3 regions of the Rhizobium sp. WSM409 genome follow, and region 3 is predicted to be linked to each of the others. Evidence: riboswitches for the same ligand, from Rfam matches in the RefSeq annotation. Region 3 holds a riboswitch; each other region holds the start of a gene.
What was found. Region 3 has a riboswitch for FMN ahead of AC25BC_RS13410 (6,7-dimethyl-8-ribityllumazine synthase). Riboswitches for the same ligand answer to the same signal wherever they lie in the genome.

Region 1: it holds a riboswitch for FMN, as region 3 does, so the genes downstream of both, ribN (riboflavin transporter RibN) here and AC25BC_RS13410 (6,7-dimethyl-8-ribityllumazine synthase) in region 3, are expected to answer to the same signal.
Region 2: it holds a riboswitch for FMN, as region 3 does, so the genes downstream of both, ribB (3,4-dihydroxy-2-butanone-4-phosphate synthase) here and AC25BC_RS13410 (6,7-dimethyl-8-ribityllumazine synthase) in region 3, are expected to answer to the same signal.

Annotation. Positions count from the first base shown of each region.
Region 1 covers NZ_CM172794.1:1,383,695-1,390,412, reverse strand. Annotated here, with positions in the region: gene AC25BC_RS06980 (esterase-like activity of phytase family protein) at 1-1,831, opposite strand, end outside; gene ribN (riboflavin transporter RibN) at 1,905-2,825, opposite strand; FMN riboswitch at 2,908-3,062, opposite strand; gene hupB (DNA-binding protein HupB) at 3,185-3,460, opposite strand; gene lon (endopeptidase La) at 3,667-6,084, opposite strand; gene clpX (ATP-dependent Clp protease ATP-binding subunit ClpX) at 6,486-6,718, opposite strand, start outside.
Region 2 covers NZ_CM172794.1:2,248,862-2,255,579, forward strand. Annotated here, with positions in the region: gene AC25BC_RS11255 (SDR family oxidoreductase) at 1-165, shown strand, start outside; gene AC25BC_RS11260 (triose-phosphate isomerase) at 194-385, shown strand; gene AC25BC_RS11265 (glucose 1-dehydrogenase) at 443-1,225, shown strand; FMN riboswitch at 1,418-1,568, shown strand; gene ribB (3,4-dihydroxy-2-butanone-4-phosphate synthase) at 1,695-2,330, shown strand; gene AC25BC_RS11275 (SDR family oxidoreductase) at 2,560-3,327, opposite strand; gene AC25BC_RS11280 (DMT family transporter) at 3,656-4,564, shown strand; gene mobA (molybdenum cofactor guanylyltransferase MobA) at 4,574-5,203, shown strand; gene mobB (molybdopterin-guanine dinucleotide biosynthesis protein B) at 5,200-5,721, shown strand; gene AC25BC_RS11295 (PAS domain-containing hybrid sensor histidine kinase/response regulator) at 5,653-6,718, opposite strand, start outside.
Region 3 covers NZ_CM172794.1:2,656,335-2,663,052, forward strand. Annotated here, with positions in the region: gene AC25BC_RS13395 (hypothetical protein) at 117-341, shown strand; gene AC25BC_RS13400 (GCG_CRPN prefix-to-repeats domain-containing protein) at 457-765, opposite strand; gene AC25BC_RS13405 (SRPBCC family protein) at 946-1,392, opposite strand; FMN riboswitch at 1,632-1,774, shown strand; gene AC25BC_RS13410 (6,7-dimethyl-8-ribityllumazine synthase) at 1,853-2,287, shown strand; gene AC25BC_RS13415 (SDR family oxidoreductase) at 2,355-3,125, opposite strand; gene AC25BC_RS13420 (alpha/beta fold hydrolase) at 3,191-4,036, opposite strand; gene AC25BC_RS13425 (TMEM175 family protein) at 4,083-4,682, opposite strand; gene AC25BC_RS13430 (alpha/beta fold hydrolase) at 4,721-5,431, opposite strand; gene AC25BC_RS13435 (CGNR zinc finger domain-containing protein) at 5,594-6,214, shown strand; gene AC25BC_RS13440 (VOC family protein) at 6,402-6,718, shown strand, end outside.

The sequences.
Region 1 (6,718 bases), 1.3 Mb from region 3:
CACCCCATTCCTTCTTCTTCGGATTGTAGGAGACGAGCTTGACGAAGCCCTTCTCGTCGTCGCTCCACTCGCGCTGGACCGCCATCCAAAGCGTGGTGTCGTCGCCGGTGCCGACAATGGCCACGCCTTCGAAGCCGTAGCGGATTTCGTTGGCGACGAGCTCCTTCGGCAGCGCGATCTCGGCCTTGATGTCGCCCTTGGCATTGACGTTGTAGAGGGCGTGCGGGACGAGACGCTCGCTGTAGCCTTCCGAGGCGAGCCAGAAGGAGCCATCGGCGGCAGCCGCGATGCCTTCGATGTCGAGCTTCTGAGCCGGGGCACCGTCACGCTTGACGACGAGGGCGTCGGTGATGACGGCCGGCTTCTTGCTGGCGTCGATCGTGTAGATCGTCGGCTGCGAGCCCAGAACGCTGTCGCTGACGGCGTAGAGCATGCCTGGCTTGCCCGGAACGGCGGCGAGACCCGAAAGGGCAGCAAAGCCGATCGGATTGCCATCCTTCTCGGCGGAGACGATCTGCGGATAGGCCTTCTCGCCTTCCGAACGCTCGTAGATCATCACATGCGAGCGCGTGCCGCCGTCCTTGCCGAGATCGAGCTCGTTGGCGGTCGCAAGAAGATTGCGGGCGGGAATGGCGATCGCGCCTTCCGGCGAAATGCCTGATGGCAGCAGCTGGACGAGTTCGGGATCGGCGCCGGTATCCTTATAGACGCCGACGACCGAGGCACGTTCGGCGAGCAGGAAGAAATACTTGTCGTCGCCGAACTTGGCGGCTTCGAGGCCTTCCGGCTCGACGCCCTTCGATCCCGAACGGCTTTCCGGATAGTGGCCGATATGGGCGACGGCGCGTTCGAAGGATGCGCCCGATTCGTAGAGAAGCTTGCCCGTCCTGTCGAAAATGGTGAAGCCGCGCGAGCCGCCCTGGTAGTCGCCTTCATTGGCGACGACGAGGCGGTTGTCGTCAAGCCACTTCACGGCATCGGGCTCGCGCGGCACGCCCTTGGCTTCGCCCGAGAATTTCAGGGCGCCGTCACGCTTGGTGTCGATGCCGGTGAGATCGACGCTGCCGGCGGAGAAATGCGTCTTCACTTCAGCCGTGTTGGCGTCGATGATGACGATCTCGTTGTTTTCCTGCAGCGTCAGGGCAATCTCGTTCAGGCTGTTGAAGGCGACGAATTCCGGCTCCGGATCTTCAGGGGCGACGCCGGTAAGCCCGGCCAGCGTCATGTGCTTGATAGTGCCGCAATCGACGGTGCCGTTCTTGACCTGGAAGACGACGAGATCGCCGGCCGGCATCTGCGGGATCTTGCCGTCATTGATGTTTTCGTCGCGTTCATTTTCGATTGCGATGGTGCCTAGCGTCTTGTCCTTGTTGAGGGCGATCGAATCCGGCTGACCACCGAGATCGCAGGTGTTTTCGATCTTCTTGGTCGCCACGTCGACGATCGCGAGACGGCCCGAGGGCTTGGCCTTGCTTTCGGAGGTGTTGACGGCAACCAGTGCCTTGCCGGCGCTCCAGGTGACCGATGTCGGCTCGCCGTCCATCATCAGCGCGCCGCCGGCCTTCGGGGCCTTGGCATCGGTAATGTCGATAAAGCCGATCGCGCCGAGCGGGCTGTCGCTATAGATCAGCGTGTTGCCGTCTTCGGTCGCGGTGATGATCTCGGCGGAGCTCACCGAAAGCTTGTCCTTATCAACAGGCAGGTTCTCTGCGACCGGGAAGGAAGCGATGCGGTTGAAAACCGGCTCGGCCGCGGCCGGAAAGGCGACGGATGCGAGAAGCACGGCAGCGAGCGCTGCCTTGCGCGATGAAATTGTCATGAAATCCCCCATGTGTCGAACATTCGAAACATGAGTTTTCTGCGCGAGCGGCATGACAGAGGCATGACAGATGCGGCATTTTGCGTCAGATCATGTCAGGCTCTGGTTTGCGCTCCCGGCGCATCTCGTTTCGCATGATGAACAGCGAAGCAGACAAGATGAGAGCCGCTCCCAGCCAGAGATAACCCGCCGGCGCATAACCGAAGAACAGCCAACCGGCCAGCACGTTCAACGGCAGCTTCAGATCGTCGAACGGCTGGACATAGGCGGCATCCGCTGCGGCATAGGCTAGCGTCAGGAAATACTGCGCTACCGCGGTCAGCAGCCCCGCCAGCAGGAACAGGGCAAGGGTTGCGCCCGTCGGCACTGCAAAGCCTGCCGCAAGCGCCAGCCCGCCATTTATCGGCGTCAGCAGAACGAGCAGCCAGACGGTGATCGTCTCTGGCCGTTCGATGCCTGTCAGGCTCTTGGTGATCAGCGACGAGGCGCCCCACAGCAGCGCCGAAAGCACAGGCAAGAGAGCCGCCCAGCCAAAACCATCAGACCATGGCTGCAGAATGATCATCGCTCCGGTGAAACCCGCTGCCGTCGCGGCCCAGCGGGCCGGGCCGACGCGCTCCCCGAGGAAAAGCCGGGCGCCCAGAATGATGAAGAAGGGCGAGGTCATCACCAGTGCGATCGCCTGCCAGATCGGCACCGTGGCAAGGCCGGCGACCCAGGCCTCGACGCCGAGCGCGGCAAGCGCGACGCGCGCGAGGTGACGCCAAGGATAGTGCGTGCGCATCGCCGCAAGGCCGAGCCTCTTCAGGAACGGCAGCGAAAACAGGAAGGCGAAGCCATATTGCCAGAAGGCTGCGGACGCCGAGGGAAAGGCAAGCTTCATCGTCAGCCATTGGGTGACGACGTTGAGAAGCGAAAAGGCAATGCCGGCAAGGACCATCCAGATGGCACCGACAACGGCGCGGGACGGCTCGACGGCAACAGAAGTCTGATTCATGTCTTTCATCCAAAACAGGGACCAACATAAATCAGGACGCATGAGCCCCGACCAAGCGACACAGGGCAACCCTGCCCTCCGCGTGGCCGACACTCATTCTCTTCCATCCGGACTTTAACCGTCGGCTCCGGAATCACACCGGATCTGCTGACCCCTCCTCCGCATGGGCGCGAAAGAAGGCGCTCGCGGGCTCAGGCCGAAACCCTTACCGCCGGTGGGGAGTTTCACCCCGCCCTGAGAACAGAACTGTCGTAGATCAAAGCCCCCGCGACGGCAAGATCCGCCCAAACAAAAGGGGTCCGGCAAAGCCGAACCCCTCTCAAATCCTACACAACCGGTCTCGTTTCCGGCTGGCGGATAATCTCAGATCAGCCGTTGACGGCGTCCTTCAGGCCCTTGCCGGGCGTGAATTTCGGCACGTTGCGAGCCGGAATGTCGACTTCAGCGCCCGTCGACGGGTTACGGCCCTTCGATGCGGCACGATGAGAAACGGTGAAGCTGCCGAAACCCGCGAGGCGAATGTCGCCCTTGTTCTTGAGTTCAGCCTGGACAACGTCGAAAACCGCGTCAACAGCGGAAGCCGCGTCAGACTTCGTCAGTCCTGCCTTTTCGGCTACTGCGGACACGAGTTCATTCTTGTTCATGTTTCCACCCCTTTCTAAATGGTATGAAACGACTCAAAAGTAAGCTAGGCGCAGAATAGGTTTCATCAGGCCCGCCGAAAACCCAAAAGCCCTGCAAATCAAGGAAAAGCAAGCGTCTACATGACGTTTTCACAAAAAAGGCTGGCGTTTCCGCCAGCCTTTTTCCGTGTTTTGGGCCAATTGGGCATAAATGTGGCAAAGGCCACTCAATGCGCTATGGTTGCGCCTGTCTCATCGAGGCCTTCGACCGATGTGATGACCGGCGTTTCCACCGTGCCATCCCATTCGATTGGCTCCGGCCGCCGGATCAGCGCGTGCTTGATCACCTCGCCCATGCGGGATACCGGGATGATCTCCATGTTGTTCTTCACGTTGTCAGGAATCTCCGCCAGGTCCTTGGCGTTTTCCTCCGGAATCAGCACCTTCTTGATGCCGCCGCGAAGCGCTGCGAGCAGCTTTTCCTTGAGACCGCCGATCGGCAGCACACGGCCACGAAGCGTGATTTCACCGGTCATGGCCACATGCCTGTCCACGGGGATGCCGGTCATGATCGAGACGATCGCGGTTGCCATGGCGACACCAGCCGAGGGACCATCCTTCGGGGTTGCGCCTTCCGGCACGTGCACGTGGATGTCGCTCTTGTCGAAGCGCGGCGGCTCGATGCCGAAATCGACAGCGCGCGAGCGGACATAGGAGGCCGCTGCCGAGATCGATTCCTTCATGACTTCCTTCAGATTGCCGGTGACCGTCATGCGGCCCTTGCCCGGCATCATCACACCTTCGATGGTCAGCAGCTCGCCGCCGACTTCCGTCCAGGCAAGACCGGTCACGACGCCAACCTGATCCTCGCCCTCTGCTTCGCCATGGCGGAAGCGCGGGACGCCCAGATAGTCGGAGATGTTGGCAGCCGTCACGTGAACGGCCTTCGTCTTGCCCTTGATGATCTCGGTGACCGCCTTGCGGGCGAGTTTCATCAGCTCGCGCTCGAAGTTGCGGACGCCGGCTTCGCGGGTGTAATGCTGGCTGATCGACATCAGGGCGTCGTCACTGACCGAGAATTCTTCCGGCTGCAACGCATGTTCCTTGATGGCCTTCGGCAACAGGTGCCGCTTGGCGATTTCGCGCTTTTCATCCTCTGTGTAGCCGGCGATACGGATGATCTCCATGCGGTCCATCAGAGGCGCTGGAATGTTCAGCGTATTCGCCGTCGTGATGAACATCACATCCGACAGGTCGTATTCGACTTCCAGATAGTGATCCATGAAGGTCATGTTCTGCGCCGGATCGAGCACTTCGAGCAGAGCCGAAGACGGATCGCCGCGATAGTCCTGGCCGAGCTTGTCGATTTCGTCGAGCAAGAATAGCGGGTTGGACTTCTTAGCCTTCTTCATCGACTGGATGACCTTGCCGGGCATAGAGCCGATATAGGTGCGGCGGTGACCGCGGATTTCGGCTTCGTCACGAACGCCGCCAAGCGCCATACGCACATACTCACGGCCGGTCGCCTTGGCGATCGACTGGGCGAGCGAGGTCTTGCCGACGCCCGGAGGGCCGACGAGGCAGAGGATCGGGCCCTTGATTTTGGTGGCGCGGGCCTGCACGGCCAGATATTCGACGATGCGCTCCTTGACCTTGTCGAGACCGAAGTGATCGGCTTCGAGGATCTTCTCGGCATTGTTGAGATCGGCCTTGATCTTCGACTTCTTGCCCCAGGGAATGCCGAGCAGCCAGTCCAGATAATTGCGCACCACGGTGGCTTCCGCCGACATCGGGCTCATCTGGCGCAGCTTCTTCAGCTCCGCATCGGCCTTTTCACGGGCTTCCTTGGACAGCTTGGTCTTGGAGATGCGCTCTTCCAGTTCGCTCATCTCGTCGCGACCTTCTTCGCCGTCTCCGAGTTCCTTCTGGATCGCCTTCATCTGTTCATTGAGGTAGTATTCGCGCTGGGTCTTTTCCATCTGGCGCTTGACGCGCGAACGGATGCGCTTTTCGACCTGCAAGACCGAGATCTCGCCTTCCATGAAGCCGAGAGCCTTTTCCAGGCGCTGCTTGACGCTGGTGGTCTCCAGCATCTCCTGCTTCTCGGTGATCTTGATCGACAGATGCGAGGCGACCGTATCGGCGAGCTTGGAATAGTCGTCGATCTGGCTGGCGGCGCCGACCACTTCGGGCGAAATCTTCTTGTTGAGCTTCACATAGCTCTCGAATTCGGAGACGACCGAACGCGACAGGGCTTCCAGTTCGACCGGATCGTCGTGCGGCTCCTCGAGCACATGGCCGAGCGCCTCATAGAAATCCTCGCGGCTGGTATAAGTGTCGATCTCGGCTCGGGCGCGGCCTTCCACCAGAACCTTCACGGTGCCGTCAGGCAGCTTCAAGAGCTGCAGCACGTTGGCCACGGTGCCGACATTGTGGATCGCGGAAGGATCCGGATCGTCGTCGCTGGCATTGATCTGCGTCACCAGCATGATCTGCTTGTCGGAACCCATGACCTCTTCGAGCGCACGGATCGACTTTTCCCGTCCGACGAACAGCGGCACGATCATATGCGGGAAAACCACGATGTCGCGCAGGGGCAGAACAGGGTAGGCAGTGCTGCTCGCTACAGACGTTTTCTTCGTCATTTTATGTCCTTTCCATCGTCCCGTTGCCGGGCTCTCTGCACGGCCGCTTGGGACCGGCCGGCAATCTCACTTGTTGCTACAAGTGGAGGTTCTGACTACGCTTTTCAAGCCACGCTAACGCCCGCGTCCCTCGGATGTGACAGCTTTATTACAACGGAACGCCAACACTATGAAGCGCGTGGCTGGACCGGCGCTTACCACTTCCGACCCGGCTAAAATGCAAACGCCAGCAAGAGGCTTACGGATCATTGCATCATTGCCAAGCACGACCCCTTCCGCAACATCGGCAAAGGCAATTTCGGTTCCCACCGGCAAATACTAACAGCGCTTCGCATGGTTTTTCAAATAGAAAGGGGCCTGCCAATGGCAAGCCCCCAAAATAATCACACGAAAGCCCAAGCTCACGCCGAAGCGTTGGCCTTTTCTTCCTGGCGATCGGCATAGATGTAAAGCGGACGGGCCGAACCGCGCACCACTTCCTCGGAGATGACGACCTCGCGAACGCCTTCCAGCGTCGGCAGTTCGAACATCGTGTCGAGCAGGATCTTCTCCATGATCGAGCGAAGGCCGCGAGCGCCGGTCTTGCGCACGATCGCCTTGCGGGCGATTTCGCGCAGAGCGTCCTCGTGGAAGT
Region 2 (6,718 bases), 410 kb from region 3:
CCGGAGATGGTCCACCAGACCAAGCTCTTCGAAGAGCAGACGCCGATGCAGCGCATGGCAGCGGTGGACGAGATGGTGGGTCCGGCGGTGTTTCTGCTGTCGAATGCAGCAAGTTTCGTGACCGGCGTCGATCTTCTCGTCGACGGCGGTTTCTGCTGCTGGTGATGAGAAAGCTCATTCCCGCTGCTGAAAAGTGACCGATCTCGCTTCCTCCCTGGCTGAGATCGAGGCGCTGAAGGGACTAACGGGCATGACGGCGTGCGATATCGTCGTCTGCCCGCCCTTCACGCCGATCGAACGGGCTGTCGAACGGATGGAAGGCGCGGACGTCGTCACCGGCGCTCAACACTGCCTGAATTCGCGACAACCGGTTGATCTCCAATAATGATCGCATGGTAGGTCGCACCCAGATTTATTGTTTATCGATGGACAAGGAAAGAGCATGAAACGCTTCGAGCAGAAGACCGTCGTCATTACCGGGGGCAGCCGCGGCATCGGAGCGGCGATCGCCAGACGCTTTGCGAAAGAAGGCGCCAATCTCGTCGTCTCGGCCAACGAGGAGCTGGTTCACGGCGTTGCCGAACAGATCCGGGCCGAAGGCGGCAAGGCGATCTCCTTCATCGGCGACGTCACCGACAAGGCGAGCGTCACCGCCCTCTATGATGCCGCCGAGAAGGAATTCGGCTCGGTCGACGTCTCGATCCAGAACGCCGGCGTCATCACCATTGCCCGCGTCGAGGACCTGACCGAAAACGAGTGGGACAAGGTGATGGCCGTCAACACCAAGGGCGTCTTCCTCTGCGCCCAGGAGGCGATATCGAGAATGCGCAGGCACAAGCGCGGCGGCCGCATCATCAACACCGCCTCCGGCCAGGCCCGCGACGGCTTCATCTACACGCCGCATTATGCCGCCTCGAAAATGGGCGTCGTCGGCATCACCCAGAGCCTGGCCAAGGAAGTCGCGACCGAGAAGATCACCGTCAACGCCTTCTGCCCCGGCATCATCGAAACCGACATGTGGGCCTATAACGACCAGGCCTGGGGCAAGCTGCTCGGCAACTACGCCCCCGGCGAGTTGATGAAGGAATGGGTCGAGGGCATCCCGATGAAACGGGCCGGCTCCGGCGAAGACGTCGCCGGCCTGGTGACCTTCCTCGCCAGCGAGGATGCCGCCTATATCACCGGCCAGACGATCAATGTCGACGGCGGCCTGATCATGTCCTGATGCAGGCGCCCAAAATTGCGCAGTGGTTTTGGGACAACGACATGCATGGAAGGATCAAAGCACCAACGAAGCGCGGAAGGCGACACGGTTGTCGCCTCCGTGTGAACAGTGTGTCCATCGGCGTCAGGGCAGCTTTGCATTTTTGCCCGGTCGAGTGACCTTGCCATCTGCCTGTTTTTGATCCTATCTTTGAAATGTTCTCAGGGCGGGGTGTAATTCCCCACCGGCGGTATCAGGAGCAATCTTGGAGCCCGCGAGCGCTTCCGGCACCTCCTGTCGGAAGGTCAGCAGATCCGGTGAGATGCCGGAGCCGACGGTATAGTCCGGATGGAAGAGGACAACACGGGCAGTTGCACTCCATCCCGGAGTCGGCTGACGTTTGTTCGCCCAAGGGCAGAAGGCTCGCTCACGGATTGAGCCGAGCAGACCATGTCAGCCCGCTGACATAACCCTTGAAAGGCCAGACAGCATGACTATCGCAAGAATTGAAGATGCCATATCAGCCATTGCCAGCGGCAAGATGGTCGTCGTCGTCGACGACCAGAACCGGGAAAACGAAGGCGATATCGTGGTCGCGGCCGATGCCGTCACCCCTGAGGCAATCGCCTTCATGATGACCCACGCCCGTGGACTCGTCTGCATCGCCATGGAAGGCGAGCGCCTCGATGCGCTCGATATTCCGCTGATGGTGCCCAACAATACGGAATCGCACAAAACCGCCTTCACGGTCTCGGTCGATTATCTCAAGGGCACGACGACGGGCATCTCTGCGGCGGACCGCGCCGCCACCGTCCGCGCCCTCGTCGACGATCGCACAAAGCCCGACGAATTCGCCCGCCCCGGCCATATCTTTCCGCTGCGCGCCAACCCCCGCGGCGTGCTCGGCCGCCCTGGCCACACCGAAGCCGCAGTCGATCTCGCCCGCCTCGCCGGAAGGATCCCCGCCGGCGTCATCTGCGAAGTCGCCAACGACGACGGAACCATGTCCCGCCTGCCCGAACTCACGCTCTTTGCCGAACGCCACAACCTCCCCCTCGTCACCATCGCGGATTTGGTCGCCTATCTCGACCGCCAGGCGGAAAGAGACATACGCGAAGTCGCCTGATCGGCGCAAAGCGGCCAGCCCCGTCCTTCGAGGCCCCTTCGGGGCGCCTCAGGATGAGGCTGGAGAGAGGTTGCGGCTTGGTTCAACGGGAAGCGCAGCGGCAAGGCACACCGACCAGCCCTCATCCTGAGGCGCGCAGGCCGCAGGCCGGAGCCTCGAAGGACGAGGGCGGGTGGCTGGGTCCCAGACGCGCACGGCTGGTTGCCACAGCACACCCTATTTCCTGCCCCTATGTCCGGTTGATCGAAACGCCGCCATCCGCCAGCATCGCCGTGCCGGTCACGAAGCTCGACATGTCGGAGGCAAGGAAAAGCGCTGCATTGGCGATCTCTTCGGGTTGCGCCATGCGTTTCAGCGCATGCAATCCCTCCACGAAGGCGAGCACTTCCGGCGTGGCATCGGGCGCGTTGGTAATGCTGGCGGGTGTGTCGGTGCCGCCGGGAAGCAGTGCGTTGACGCGGATCTTCTGCGCTCCGAGTTCAGCGGCGAGCACCTGCACGAAGCCGATCAAACCCGCCTTGCTCGCCGCATAGGCGGCCATGCCAGGCATGCCGACGGTATGGCCGACAAAGGTCGAGGTGAAGATCAGCGATCCGCCGCCTTTTCCCATCGCCGCCGACTGGTGTTTGGCGCCGAGGAAGGCGGCGGTGAGATTGGTCTCGATCGTCTCGCGCCAGCCCTCCACCGACAGCCCGGCGACCGGCCCCATCTCACCGATGATGCCGGCATTGTTGAAGGCGATGTCGAGCCGGCCGAAACGCGAGACTGCCGTTTCGACAAGCCTTTCCTGGAGCGCCTCGTCCCTGACATCGCCTGATATGGCGACGGCCTGCCCACCCTCCGCCTCAATTTCCGCGATGACGGCGTCGAGCGCGTCTTGTCGCCGGCCGGTGACCACGAGCTTGGCACCTTGCCGTGCAAAGAGTTTCGCCGCTGCGCGGCCGATGCCTGAGCTTGCGCCGGTGATGATGGCGATCTTGTCGTTGAGAAGTGTCATATCGTTCTCTCCTGGTTTGTTGCCAGATTTGACATGCTCAAACATCATGCGATGCAGCCACCCGTTTCCCGCGCAGGACGAGAAAAACGCCTATGGCCGAACCGGCAGCGCGACGGCGCGTCCTCATCGACGCCTTGATCACGGCGTCGGAAACATCGGAATTCGCCTTATAAAACCGAGATTTGCCGAGACCTTCATCCACACGCCTGCATTGAGGTCAGTGCCGTTGTGCACCGCATCATCGATTTATGCCTGGTGTGGCATTCATCCGATTCCCTTCATGCGTCTTCGCGATTAAAAGGAGCGCACAGGTAACGGGAATCTCTTCATGCCGCGGTCACGCAATACTGAGGGCGCCATCTATATGAGCATGGCGATGGCCGGCTTTTCCGCAAGCGACGCTCTATCCAAATCGGTGATCGCCTATATGAACGCCGGCGAGATCATGTTCCTGCGCGGCCTCTTCACCAGCCTGCTCGTCTATCTGATCGCCTGGAAAATGGGCGCGCTGCGCTCCTGGCGCATCATGCTGCAGCCGATGATCATCTTCAGGATCATCTGTGAGACGCTCTCCGCCGTCACCTATATCACCGCGCTCGGCATGATGCCGATCGCCAATGCCTCGGCGATCCTGCAGTCGCTGCCGCTGGTCGTCACCTTCGGCGCTGCCCTCTTCTTCGGCGAGCCGGTCGGCTGGCGGCGCTGGTCGGCGATCCTTGTCGGCCTCGTCGGCGTGATGATCATTATCCGTCCCGGCCCTGAGGGATTCACCGCCGCCGCCCTCCTCTGCGTCGCTGCGGTGCTGACGACGGCCGGCCGCGATCTCGCCACCCGGAGCATCAGTCCGGAGATTCCCTCGCTGATGATAACCGTCATCACCGCCATATCAGCCTCCTTCTTCGGCGCGCTGCTCATCCCGGTGCTCGGCGGCTGGCAGCCGGTCAGCGCCGCAGCACTTGGGCATCTCGTACTCGCATCGGTGCTGGTGCTCGTCGGCTACCAGTCGGTCATCCTCGCCATGCGCACCGGCGAAATCTCTTTCGTCGCGCCGTTTCGCTATACCAGCCTGATCTTCTCTTCTGTGCTCGGCTTCTTTTTCTTCGCGGAAGTGCCTGACAGCTGGACGCTCGTCGGGGCTGCGATCGTCATCGCCTCCGGCCTCTATACGTTCTATCGTGAGGCCAAGCGCCGTGTGTCGCCGATTGCGCAGGAATCCGCGCCGCGTGCGCCGGTTTGAGGAAGGATGATGGCTCAATTCTCGTTGGATAAATCTCATATAGCGGGCGTCGTATTGGCCGGCGGCCGTTCGCAGCGCATGGGCCGCGACAAGGCAGGCGTGATGCTTGGGGCCGAGAGCCTGCTCCGCCATGTGCTGACCCGCCTCTCGCAGCAAACTTTCCACGTTGCCGTCAATGCCGATGCCGCCGCCGAGGGTGTGCCTGTCATTCCCGACCGTTTTCCCGGCAAGGCCGGGCCGATGGCCGGTATCCATGCCACCATGGTCTATGCCGCCGGTCTGCCCTCGATCACCCATGTCGTCACCGTCTCGGTGGATTGCCCGTTCTTCCCGGCCGATCTCGTCGCCCGGCTGGCGGCCGCGGTCGAGCACGCGTCGCAGATCGCAATTGCCACCTCCGAAGGCCGTAGCCATCCGGTCTTCGGGCTCTGGCCGGTGACGCTGGCCGCCGATCTCGAAGCCTGGATCGCCACCGACGAGAAGCGCCGTGTGCGCGACTTCCTGTTGCGGCATGACGTTACGGAAGTGGCGTTTCCGCTGCATCCGACCCGCGCCAGCCTGCTCGATCCCTTCTTCAACATCAACACGCCCGACGATCTCGTCGAGGCGGAACGCTGGCTGGAGGCCCTTCGCGTATGACTGCACCGAAAATCTTCGGCATCGCCGGCTGGAAGAACTCGGGCAAGACGGGTCTCGCCGTCCGGCTAGTGACGGAGTTCACCCGCCGCGGTTACAGGATCTCGACGATCAAGCACGCCCATCATGATTTCGACATCGACAAGGTCGGGGCCGACAGCTACCGCCATCGCCAGGCCGGCGCCCACGAGGTCACCATCGTCTCCGGCACCCGCTACGCCATCATGCACGAGCTGCGCGGCGCCCCCGAACCTGAGTTCGAAGAGATCCTCGCCCGCCTCGCCCCCTGCGATCTCGTGCTGATCGAAGGTTACAAGCGCGAGCCGATCCCGAAGATCGAGGCCCGCCGCCTGGAAGCGGCAAATCGCGAACCGTTGGCGCCGAGCGATCCCCATATCTGCGCCATCGCCGCCGATCATGCAGTCACGGATACGGCCCTGCCGGTCTTCGATCTAAACGACACAGGCGCCATCGCCGATTTCATCGCTGACATCGTTGGCCTTGGACAGGCGAAGCTTTGAACCACCTGCGTTGCCGCCGGACCTCAGAAGCGGAACCGTTTCGCTTGCCATCGCCTTGGCGATTTCCTTGGCGAGCTGAGCCTGATCGTAGGGCTTTGCCAATCTCGGAAGATCGATATCGGTGCCGGCAGGAAGATCGGCGTAACCTGTCGCCAGCACGATCGGCAACCCCGGACAAATGTCCCGCGCGGCCTGGGCAAGCTGTGCGCCGGTCATGCCAGGCATCGAATAGTCGGTGATGACAAGGTCGAAATGCTGGCCGCTGCTGATCAGTTCCAGCGCCTGCGAGCCGGAGTTTGCTTCGACGACCTCGTGGCCTAGATCTTCAAGCATGTCGACCGAACTCATGGCGATCAAGGCATCGTCGTCGACCAGAATTATCTTCAGTCTGGACGCAGCTTGCGGAACGGGCAATTCCGCTTCGATCGCCCGCTCGGCGCGCCGTTCCGTCGCCGGAAGCCACAGCTCGGCGGTCGTTCCCACTCCAAGCTCGCTGGTCAGACGAAGTGCACCATTGAGCTGAACGGCCAGTCCGTGGATCATCGATAAGCCTAGGCCCGTGCCCTTTCCGAGTTCCTTGGTCGAGAAAAACGGATCGACCGCCTTCTTCAGCGTCTCCGCATCCATGCCGGTGCCACTGTCGGCCACCGCCAGCACCAGATAGGCCCCCTCGCCGAGAGCGCCGTCATCGCCAGGCACCTGCTCCTCGCGCAGCGATATGGACAGGGTCCCGCCATCCGGCATCGCATCGCGGGCATTGACCGCGAGGTTGAGCAGCGCCAATTCGAGTTGGTTCGCGTCGATCAGCGCCGGCGGCAGCGTCGCCGGCAGGATGGTTTCGATGCTGATCGAGGATCCGACCGAGCGCCGCAACAGGTCGTTCATGCCGGAGACCAGCTCGGCCAGATCGATGGGCTTGACCTGCAGATCCTGCTGTCTGGCAAAAGCCAGCAGCCGCTGCGTCAGCGCCGCCCCGCGCCGCGCGCCCTGAATCGCC
Region 3 (6,718 bases):
CCACTCCCCTGTCGAAAACCCTTCGCCGCGGTGGAAAACAAAAAATAAACACTTTAAACTTGCGCGACTTTGATTCCATTATAGGGCCGTTCGTCATCGTGTGATTGAGGGGTACGATGGGCACGGTATTCTGGCCGAAAGATCCGCTGGATGGGAATGACATGACGCTGCTGACGTCGATCCTTCGGCGATGGTGCGAAAGGTATCAGGTCGAGCTGACGGCGGAAGAGAGCAGCCGCAAGGCAAAGGAACTCGTCGAATGGTTCGAATTCGGCGTCAAGGATCCCGTCGAGCTCGAGGAATTGATCGACGACAAGCACTGGCTCGTCAGCAGGATCTGACCCTCTCGGGTAAATCGGGAGAACGCTGGCTGTCAGCGTCGGCGACGCTTTTTCATGAGAAAAGGCCGGGCGAAAATCGCTCCGGCCTTCGTCCATTTACATCTAAGCGAGACTTTTAGTCATTATCCCGCCAACGCCGGTCGCGATCCCAGCGCCGCTCATGGCGCCAGCGCGGGCCATCCCAATCGCGGTGACGCCGCTCCCAGCCCCAGCGGGGCGGACCACCGTAGAAAGCTACCGGCGGCGGGCGTCTCCAGCTTCGCCGGCATTCGCCCCAGCGCGTCAGATGCCAGCCGCGACCGCAGGCGTAGTCGACCTTTGTGACACTGCTCTGGACATTGATTGTCCCCATCGGCATTGCCTCCGCGGTACCGATCGAGAGGCTGCCGGCAAGCAAGGCAGCCGCGATAGAAAGTGCCTTCATCGTGAACTCCATTTTCAATCCAGCCGTCCGCAGATTAGGACCGCTAAATTGAACTGGAGATGAACTGCGCGTTCATGTTTGCGGTAGCAAAAGAAGCGCTTCCGCACGACCCGCTTGGGCGCTCGCCGACCGTTGTTGTCACAACCGCAAGCAGAGACGCCCCGCTGCCGGCAAATTTGTTCATGTCCGGCCGTAAAAAGCGTCGGGACCCGGATCCCGCCCGGCGGCGACTTCGGTCAGGCGCCCCAGGTAATGCGCCCAGCCTTCCGCATGGCCGGCGCATTGATCGGCGCTGGGCAGGCCGCTATGAGTGAGCCGCAACAGCGTTCCGCCCTCCTGTTCGATCAGGTCGATCTCGACCAGGCTCGACCCCGGCGGCACCACTTCGCTGCCGTCCCAGCCGAAGCTGTAGGCAAGGCGATGAACCGGCACCACCTCACGAAACGAGCCGCGCGCAAAGCGGGCGCCGGTGACGTTGACGAGATAGAGCCCGCCGGGCTGCGGCTCGACCTGCGCTTCCGTTCCCATCCAGCGCAGGATCTTCTCCGGATCGGTCATCAGCGCAAACACCGCGGCCGGCGGCGCCGCAATATGCGCCTCGCGGTGAACGACGAAAGATTCTGGCATCACTCTCTCCCATGGTTGTCACGGCCTCGCCCAGGCGGAGACAGCGCGTCCTGTCTTGTCGTGCTTCTGACGTGGATGTCCTCACAGAGAGCATGTAGGCGCAAGCTCCTCCTCCGCAAGAGGGATTGCCCGCCGCCATCGGCGAACGAGCGAAATCGCCGCTTGGGGAGCCTGATCCAGCTCCGGCCGCGAAAGCATATCGACCTATTGCCAGCCCGCCGCCTTCCCCCTATTGTCCGCGCCGTTCTCAGGGCGGGGTGCAAGTCCCTACCGGCGGTATGCAATTTCGATTGCGAGCCCGCGAGCGCCTTCTTAGGAAGGGTCAGCAGATCAGGTGAGATGCCTGAGCCGACGGTCATAGTCCGGATGAAAGAGAACGTGCGTTCCTGCCGCCCTTGCGGCTGTCGGGAACGTTCGTGATCGCCTTGGGTGATGTGTCTGTTCGCCAAAGGAGATTACCGTGACACCCACCCGCTACGCCTTCGTCAAAGCCAGTTGGCACGCCGACATCGTCGACCGCGCCCTTCATGGCTTCCATCAGCTTATTCCGCCCGAGCAGGTCGACGTGTTCGACGTCCCCGGCGCATTCGAGATGCCGCTGCTTTCCCGCGATCTTGCGGCAACCGGACGTTACTGCGCGGTCATTGCCGCCGCCTTCGTCGTCGACGGCGGAATCTACCGCCACGAATTCGTCGCCCAGGCCGTCGTCGATGGGCTGATGCGCGCCGGCATGGATACGGGCGTGCCGGTACTGTCGGTCTCACTGACGCCGCATCAGTATCAAGAAACCGAGCACCACAAGCAGATCTACCGCGCGCACTTCGTCGAGAAAGGCCGCGAAGCAGCAAAAGCGGCTCTGACGATCGGCAAAACGCGCGCCGCTCTTGCCGCGTAGTCAGCGGTTCGACGAATAGAGGAACGCAGGAGATGAAGACGGCGGGGCACTCCCGCCGTCGACCGCATCAGATCGACTTCACCTCGCCGCCATCCATGCGTAGCGCCGAGCCGGTCATCCAGCGGGCACCCGGCGACACCAGGAAGGCCATCAGTTCGGCGATTTCCTCCGGCTCGCCGTAGCGGGCAATGCCTGCCTGTTCGGGGAAATGCGCGGTCGCCTCCTCCACGCTCACACCGTGCAACGGTGCCCAGTGCTCGAGATAGGAGCGGCGCCGGCCGGTCATGACGGGACCGGGCAGCACGCTGTTGACCTGCACGCCATCGGTGATGCCGCGATCGGAAAAGGCCTTGGCGAGTGCGACGATGGCAGCATTGATGGTACCGACCGCCGCATAAGGCGCCTTTGGAAACACCGCCGAATTGCCCGACATCAGGACGACGGAGCCGTTGGTCTCCTTCAGTGCCGGCCAGGCGGCAATCGTCAGGCGCCGCGCACCGTGCAGCTTCAGCGCCAGTCCACCTTCCCACTGCGCGTCGGTCATCTCGAAAAGATCGATCTGCGGCACGGCGCCGGCGATATTGAGCAGCGCATCGATGCGGCCGAAGGCACCGAGCGCCTGATCGACCACGGCCTGCGCCGCCGCCGGCTCAGCAAGGTCGGCGCCGATGACGAGGGCCTGCGCGCCGACCGCCCTCACCGCCTGCGCGGTCTCCTCCAGATTGGCGCGGTTGCGCGCGACCAGCACCAGCGCGGAAAAATCGCGCGCGAGGCGCAGCGCCGTCGCCTGGCCGATGCCCTGGCTGGCGCCGGTGATGATGGCAACTGTATCAGACATGTCGTCTCTCCTGTTGGCTTGGGCGACCGCCCGCCCCTTCCGGCGGGCAGCGCCTGGTTCTGCTCTCAGCGGGCCAGAAAATCGCGGATCGCAGCCGCGATCTCTGCGGCATGCGTTTCCAGCGCGAAGTGGCCGGTGTCGAGGAAGCGGACGACCGCATTGGGATTATCGCGCTTGAACGCCTCGGCGCCGGGCGGCAGGAAGAACGGATCGTTCTTGCCCCACACGGCCAGGAACGGCGGCTTGTGGGTGCGGAAATAATCCTGAAAGGCAGGATAGAGCGCGACATTGCTCTTGTAGTCGCCGAAGAGGTCGAGCTGTATGTCCTCGACGCCGGGCCGCGCCAGATAGAAATTGTCGAGCGAATAGCCGTCGGGCGAAACCGTCGTCGGATCGGCAACCCCATGCGTATATTGCCAGACCGTCGTTTCCGGCTGCAGCATCGCCTTCAGCGCATTGCGGTTCTCCTCGGACGCATCCTCCCAATAGGCCCGGATCGGGTTCCAGCCCTCGCTCAGGCCCTCGACATAGGCGTTGCCGTTCTGCGAGATGATCGCCATGATCCGGTCAGGATGTTTCACGGCCAGCCGGAAGCCGGTCGGCGCGCCGTAGTCGAACACATAGACGGCGTAACGATCGAAGCCGACGACTTCGGTGAAACGATCGATGGTCGTGGCGATCCCGTCGAAAGTGGCGCCGCGTGCCGGCAGGTCGGATCGTCCGAAGCCCGGAAGATCGGGCGCGACGATGTGGAAGCGATCGGAGAGCAGCGGCATCAGGTCGCGGAACATGTGGCCGGCGCTCGGAAAGCCGTGCAGCAGGAGCAGCTTCGGAGCATCCGGCGAACCGGCCTCGCGATAGAAGATGTTGAAGCCGTCGACGTCGGCGGTGCGGTATTTGATGGTGGACATGACAGTCTCCTTTGCTGTGATAACTTGATTGGTATTTCCGGTCTGGTTATTCCGCCTGCCCTTGCTGGCGGCTGTTGAAGATCTCCGGCTGGAGATAGAGAACGAGGGCGCAGCAGATCAGGAAGAAGCCGAGGAGCGGTACGAAGGGAGCAACAAGCCCCGCCACGGCAAAGATCGCCAGGCCGATGAGCGTCCGCCGGCGCGCCAGGCGGCGGGCGGGTTCCGGCATGGCGCCCGCCTCGGCTTGCGCGAATATCTCGCGCTCGAACATCAGATAGGCAGCATTGACCAGCACGAAGACCGCGGCATAGACGGCAACCGGCATCGGCGCGAGGCCGGTCCTCGCCATCCAGGCCGTCGTGAACGGCAGCAGCGACACCAGGAAGAGGTGCACGAAGTTGATCCAGATCAGCCGGGTAGAGGCAAAGCGCACCAGCCGCAGCAGGTGATGATGGTTGATCCAGATGATCGCGATGAACAGGTAGCTCAGCGCATAGCTGACCAGGATCGGCCAGAGCGAAAGCACGGCTGATATGTCGGGAACCTTGGGCGCCTTGAGCTCCAGCACCATGATGGTGATGATCACCGCGATCATGGCGTCTGAAAAGGCGCTCACCCGCTCGGTCGTCATCTTCTCTCCGTGCATCTCGATTTCCTCCTCATCCCTTGTTTTGACAGTTGAATTCAGGCTGCCACCGCGGCGGCCGCCTCCCTGACGATGTCGAGCACGGCGGCAGGCGCCGTAACGATTGGCGTGTGATCGGCGGCGTGTGAGCGCACCCGCGCCTGCATGCGCTCGGCCATGAAGCGCTGATTGTCGGCAACGATCATCCGGTCCTGTTCCGCGATCAGGAACCAGGCCGGACGGTCCTTCCAGAGCGGGCGCGGCACGGGAACAGTGATGCAGGCCGGCGAGATCGGCCGCTGTACGGCGGCAAGCACCGCCTGCTCACCCGCCTCGGCATTCTGCGCGAATGCGGTGCTAAAAGCCTCTAGCGGCAGATAGATCAGGCCATGACTGTCGGGCGCGAGCTTCGGCGCCTTGGGGTGCGGCTCGCCGCGATAGAAGATATCGGCGACCGTCTCGCCTTCATCAGGTGCCAGGGCGGCGATATAGACCAGCGCCTTGACCTTCTCGTCCCGGGTCGCAGCGATCACCGCGCCGGCATAGGCATGGCCGACGAGAACCACCGGCCCGGTCACCCGCTCCAGCGTGTGCTCAAGGGCTGCGACATCGTCGCTGAAGGAGGTCAGCGGCAGCGGCACCGCGAACACGCTCAAGCCTTCGGCGGTGAGCGGCAGAATGATTTTTGTCCAGCTCGAACCATCCGCCCATGCGCCGTGGACAAATACGACATTCACACTGTTCGCGAGATTCACATTCTCGGGGGACATCAGCGTTCTCTTTGCTCTGCTAAAGTAACCTATCTAATGTATTTATGACGGTTACTCCCAGAGCGCATAACTTGTCAAGCGCCTTTTAAGAGGTTACATATCACTCATGTCTTCGAGAGACCGCCAGCGGTGCACATCGTGGCGACCGGAACAGGAGTTATGATGGACAACCGCTCACCTGCCCTTTTCGTCGGCGATGCGCTGGGACTGGATTTTTTGAATTCGATCGCCACTCCGGTCGATACGCCAGTCGACTGGATCGATGATGGCAAAGGCCTGCTGCGCTGGCTGGAGCAGGCGGGGCTCGTCCCCCATGCGACGCTGGAGGCAATGCGAGCGCAGGCGCTGCCGGGCGAACTCGACAAGGTCGCAGACCAGGCAAGGAGCCTGCGCGAATGGTTCCGGGATTTCGTCCGCAGCCACAAGGGCCACCCTCTTCCGGCAAATGCCCTGGAGGAGTTGGAGCCGCTGAACCGCCTACTCGAACGTAACGAGGGCTTCAGCCGCATCATCGCAGGACATGCCGATGCCACACTCGCACTTCAACCAATGCGCAAATGGCGCGCACCCGATGCGCTGCTGCTGCCGGTCGGCGAGGCGCTGGCGCAATTCGTCTGCACCGAGGATTTCTCCACGGTGAAGGCCTGCGAAGGGCCGGCCTGCACGCTGCTCTTCGCCGACCACACCCGAGGCCACCGGCGGCGCTGGTGCAGTATGGCGATGTGCGGCAACCGCGCAAAACAGGCAGCTCACCGGCATCGGCTGAAGGCGGATCATGAGTGACGCGCCGTCTGCGGGATCTTCGCATGGCCAGGCCGGGATCTGCCTTCAACAGGAATGGGCGTGGAATCCGCCAATGCCAGCCAAATCAGACAGAATAATTGATTCGACGGCCTCACAGCGCTGTGGTCCACTGGCCGGTGACATGTATCGCCATTCTTAACGCATCCAAAACGCCAAGGAGCTGAAGATGAGCAATGCCATGCGCAGTGAAACCCCCATTGAGACCCCGAGAACACAGCCCGTCGACACCAAGCTCGAGGTCGTCGTCATCCCTGTTTCCGATGTCGACCGCGCCAAGCGTTTTTACGACGGCCTGGGTTGGCGGCTCGACGCCGACTTCGCCAATGATGCCGATTTCCGTGTGATCCAGTTTACCCCGCCCGGCTCCGGCTGCGCGATCATCTTCGGCAAGAACGTCACCGCCGCGCCACCCGGCTCGGCCCAAGGCCTTTACCTTATCGTCTCCGACGTCGAGGCCGCCCGCCGTGATCTGATCGCCCGCAG